One region of the Streptomyces sp. NPDC034099 genome, then DNA from elsewhere that is predicted to be linked to it. Evidence: riboswitches for the same ligand, from Rfam matches in the RefSeq annotation. Region 1 holds a riboswitch; the other holds the start of a gene.
The links. Region 1 has a riboswitch for glycine ahead of gcvT (glycine cleavage system aminomethyltransferase GcvT). Riboswitches for the same ligand answer to the same signal wherever they lie in the genome.

Region 1 (2,380 bases):
GACCTCGTACGGCTCGTGGCTGCCCCGGATGTCCACACCGACACCCTCCGTGCCCGGGGCCGCGTGCACGGGGTCGACGTACGCCATGGCGATCGGCTTGCCCAGCGTCGGGGACGGGGCGCCGGAGGTGACCTCGCCGATCACCTCGCCGCCGGCGACGACCGGATACCCGGCGCGCGGGACCCGGCGGCCCTCGGCGACCAGGCCGACCAGGACGCGGGGCGGCTCGGAGGCGGCCCGCTCGGCGGCCCTGGTCAGCGCGGCGCGCCCGACGAAGTCGCCCTCCTTCTCGAACTTCACCACCCGGCCCAGACCGGCGTCGAAGGGCGTCAGCGCGGTCGACAGCTCGTTGCCGTACAGCGGCATGCCGGCCTCCAGGCGCAGCGTGTCCCGGCAGGACAGACCGCACGGGACCAGTCCGGCGCCCTCGCCCGCCCGGGTCAGCGCCTGCCACAGCTCGACGGCGTGCTCCGGCTTCACGAACAGCTCGAAGCCGTCCTCGCCGGTGTAGCCGGTGCGCGCGATCAGCGCCGGGACCCCGGCGACCGTGCCGGGCAGCCCGGCGTAGTACTTCAGGCCGTCCAGGTCGGCGTCGGTGAGGCTGCCCAGGATCCCGGGGGACTTGGGGCCCTGCACGGCGAGCAGCGCGTAGGCGTCGCGGTCGTCGCGCACCTCGGCGTCGAAGCCCGCCGCCCGCTCGGTCAGCGCGTCCAGCACGACCTGGGCGTTGGAGGCGTTGGCGACGACCATGTAGTCGGAGGGGGCGGCCTCGGTCTCACCGAGGCGGTAGACGATCAGGTCGTCCAGGATGCCGCCGTCCTCGCGGCAGATCATGGTGTAGCGGGCCCGGCCCGGCTTCACGCTGCCGATGTTGCCGACCAGCGCGTAGTTCAGCAGCTCGGCCGCCTGCGGCCCGGTGACGGTGATCTCACCCATGTGCGAGAGGTCGAAGAGACCGGCGCGGGCGCGCACCGCGACGTGCTCCTCGCGCTCGGAGCCGTAGCGCAGGGGCATGTCCCAGCCGGCGAAGTCGGTCATCGTCGCGCCCAGGGCGCGATGCGTGGCATCGAGCGCGGTACGGCGCGGTTCGGTACTGCTCATCGGTCGGTCGTCTCCCAGGACAGGACGTGGCGAGGTCGGTCCTCCCCATCTGTCATCGGAACCTGAGAGGTTCGCCACGGCCACCGGAGTACGGCGATCAGGGCTTGCACCTTGGGTGGGACCGCCGTCGGGGGCGGTCCGCTTTTCAGATGTGCCTCGCCCGCGCGGTAACGGGGCCTGAGAGATTCAAGGGAGGGACTTGCTCCTTCGGCGCCCCGGCGCGGCCGGGGACTCTCCCGCGCGGATTCAAACGGCCGGTATGCAGTTGGCGCCGCCATCATTGCACGCCTGGCTCATCCGTGGCAGACCGTGATCTGTAACCGGCTTGTGGCAGTAAGCGAACGAAAACGCGAGACCCGCGCATTACCTTCTCTTTACACTCGACGGGGAGGTACTCGTGTACCGCCCCAGGGGAGGACGATCACGGTGAACAGGACCACGGCGTACGCCACGACCTCCGGACTCGCGCTGCCCAAGCAGCCCGCCGCTCCGGCCCCCGAGGCATGTGCCCCACTGACCGCACCCGTCGTCCGCGACCTGAGGGACCGCGACGGCCGCAGCCCGCACGCCCTGCTCTTCGGACCCCGGGACCTGGTGGTGATCACCGGCCTGCCCGGCAGCGGCAAGTCCACGCTGATGCGGCGCACCGTGCGCGGCGGCCGCATCGACTCCCAGGACACCCGCGACCGCTGGGAGCGCCGCATGCCGCGCTTCCTGCCGTACGCGCTCTACCGCCCCCTCGTCCGCCTCGCCCACTACGCGGGGCTGCGCCGCGCGCTGCGTTCCGGCGAGGGCGTGGTCGTGCACGACTGCGGCACCCAGGCCTGGGTGCGCGGCTGGCTGGCCCGCGAGGCCCGCCGCCGGGACGGCACCCTGCACCTGCTGCTCCTCGACGTCGCTCCCGGCGAAGCCCTGGCCGGCCAGCGCGAGCGCGGCCGGGGCGTCTCGCGGTACGCGTTCCTGCGGCACCGCACGGCCAACTCCCGTCTGCTGCGCGCGGTGACCGAGGGCTCCCTGCCCGCCGGCTGCGCCTCCGCGGTGGTCCTCGACCGGGCGGCGGCCGACACCCTCCGCCGCATCGCCTTCACGGGGTGACGCAGGGTAGGGCCCCGGGATCGAACGGGTTAGCCTTTCAGCCACGAACGGCGGTACCAGGCAGGCGGTAGGTAGGCAGATGGACTTCCCGGCACAGGCGCACCCCCACCCGCACGGCGGATGGCCAGGCAACGAGCTGGAGGAGGTGCTGTCCGCCTCCCTCGGCATCCCGTCGGCCGGTGGC
Region 2 (2,380 bases), on a different contig from region 1:
CGGCACACGGAGCTGGGGCACGGCTGGGTGCAGGGCAGCGGTCTCGGACGGGTCACCGTGCGCTTCGAGACGCCGTACTCGGAGGTCGGGCGGGTGCGGACCTTCCCGGTGGACGACCCGGAGCTGATCCCCGCGGATCCGCTGCCGCTGGTCGCCGACGCGGAGGGCGGGGCGGGTCAGCCCTCGTCGGGGCCCTTGCCCTTGCCGGCCAGCTTGCCGAAGTCGTGGTCGGGCGGCGGGGGAGCGGCCGCCACGTCCAAGCCGTAGTGGTGGTAGAGCTGGAGTTCCTGCTCGGGCGAGAGGTGGCGGCCGACACCGAAGTCGGGGGCCTCCTTGATCAGCGCCCGGTCGAAGGGCACGCGCAGGGCGCCGTCGACCAGCTCGCTGGGTTCCAGGGGGACGAAGGCGTCCCTGCTGAAGAGACCGGTCCGTATCGCCGCCCACTCGGGGACGCCGGTGGCATCGTCGAGGTAGACCTCGTCCACGGTGCCGATCCTGGTGCCGTCGCGGTCGAACGCCTTGCGGCCGATCAGGTTCCGCGGATCGATGTCAGTACGCACGGGGGCCCTCCACTTGATCGCACCACTGGGCCGCACTGGGGTCGCACACACCAGCCGCCTAATCATCCGTAAGTACTACAAAAGAGCACAAGTGGCGGGTCGGCCACTCGAAGTCCGTGCGGCGGCCTCGCTGGTACGCTGGCAAACGGCTGCTGACCCCGCGCGGGAGAGTCCTCCGGACACCACCGGAGGCGCCGAAGGAGCAAATCCTCCCCGGAATCTCTCAGGCTCACGTACCGCACGGACGAGGTCACTCTGGAAAGCAGGGCGGGTGTCGACGGCTTCCGCTCTCACCGACGGTGAAAGCCGGGAGAGCCCCCAGGGCTCGCCCGGTGAAGCTCTCAGGTCGAGATGACAGAGGGGGAGGCCGTCCGGGCACCCGCGCCGTGGTGCCCCTCGAAGGTCGTCAGACCAGGAGGCCTCCGCAATGACCGCCCACCGCACTCCGCTCTCCGAACTCGAACAGGCCATGCCCTTCGAGCAGCGCCACATCGGCCCCGACCACGAGGCCAGGGCCAAGATGCTCGCGCAGGTCGGTTACGGTTCGCTCGACGAACTGACGGCCGCCGCGGTGCCGGATGTGATCAAGAACGCCGACCGGCTGGACCTGCCGGGCGCGCGCTCCGAGGCAGAGGTGCTGGCCGAGCTGCGCTCCCTGGCCGACCGCAACCAGGTCCTCGACTCCATGATCGGCCTCGGCTACTACGGCACCTTCACCCCGCCGGTCATCCTGCGCAACGTCATGGAGAACCCGGCCTGGTACACGGCGTACACGCCGTATCAGCCGGAGATCTCCCAGGGCCGCCTCGAAGCCCTGCTGAACTTCCAGACGATGGTCGCCGAGCTGACCGGCCTGCCCACCTCCGGCGCCTCGCTGCTCGACGAGGGCACCGCGGCCGCCGAGGCGATGGCCCTCTCCCGGCGCATGGGCAAGAACAAGAAGGGCCTGTTCCTGGTCGACGCGGACGCGCTGCCGCAGACCGTCGCCGTGATACGGACCCGTGCCGAGCCGACCGGCGTCGAGGTCGTCGTCGCCGACCTGAGCGAGGGCATCCCCGCCGAGATCGCCGAGCGGGAGATCAACGGCGTCCTGATCCAGTACCCGGGCGCCTCCGGGGCCGTCCGCGACATCAAGCCGGTGATCGACCGGGCGCACGAGCTGGGCGCGCTCGTCACCGTCGCCGCCGACCTGCTCGCCCTCACGCTGCTCACCTCGCCCGGCGAGCTGGGCGCGGACATCGCCGTGGGCACCACCCAGCGCTTCGGCGTCCCGATGGGCTTCGGCGGACCGCACGCCGGGTACATGGCCGTGCACGAGAAGTTCGCCCGCAGCCTCCCCGGACGCCTGGTCGGCGTCTCCGTGGACGCCGACGGCAACAAGGCCTACCGCCTGGCCCTGCAGACCCGCGAGCAGCACATCCGCCGCGAGAAGGCCACCAGTAACATCTGCACCGCTCAGGTGCTGCTCGCCGTCATGGCCGGCATGTACGCCGTCTACCACGGCCCCGAGGGCCTGCGGGCCATCGCCCGGCGCACCCACCGGTACGCCACGATCACCGCGGCCGGTCTCGCCGCCGAGGGCGTCGAGATCGTGCACGGCGCCTACTTCGACACGGTCACCGCGCGGGTGCCCGGCCGGGCCGACGCGATCGTCCACGCCGCCCGCGAGAACGGCATCAACCTGCGGCTCGTCGACGCCGACCACGTGTCGTTCGCCTGCGACGAGACCACCACGCGTGCCCAGGTGGGCGGCGTGTGGAACGCGTTCGGCGTCGAGGGCGACGTCGAGGCGTTGGACGCGGAGGCCGGGGACACGCTGC

Region 2: it holds a riboswitch for glycine, as region 1 does, so the genes downstream of both, gcvP (aminomethyl-transferring glycine dehydrogenase) here and gcvT (glycine cleavage system aminomethyltransferase GcvT) in region 1, are expected to answer to the same signal.

What each region holds. Positions count from the first base shown of each region.
Region 1 covers NZ_JBVISR010000016.1:130,546-132,925, reverse strand. Annotated here, with positions in the region: gene gcvT (glycine cleavage system aminomethyltransferase GcvT) at 1-1,101, opposite strand, end outside; glycine riboswitch at 1,141-1,256, opposite strand; glycine riboswitch at 1,257-1,350, opposite strand; gene ACZ56V_RS34130 (AAA family ATPase) at 1,528-2,196, shown strand; gene ACZ56V_RS34125 (enhanced serine sensitivity protein SseB) at 2,276-2,380, shown strand, end outside.
Region 2 covers NZ_JBVISR010000005.1:605,106-607,485, reverse strand. Annotated here, with positions in the region: gene ACZ56V_RS18690 (DNA polymerase IV) at 1-267, shown strand, start outside; gene ACZ56V_RS18685 (PRC-barrel domain-containing protein) at 177-560, opposite strand; glycine riboswitch at 714-809, shown strand; gene gcvP (aminomethyl-transferring glycine dehydrogenase) at 988-2,380, shown strand, end outside.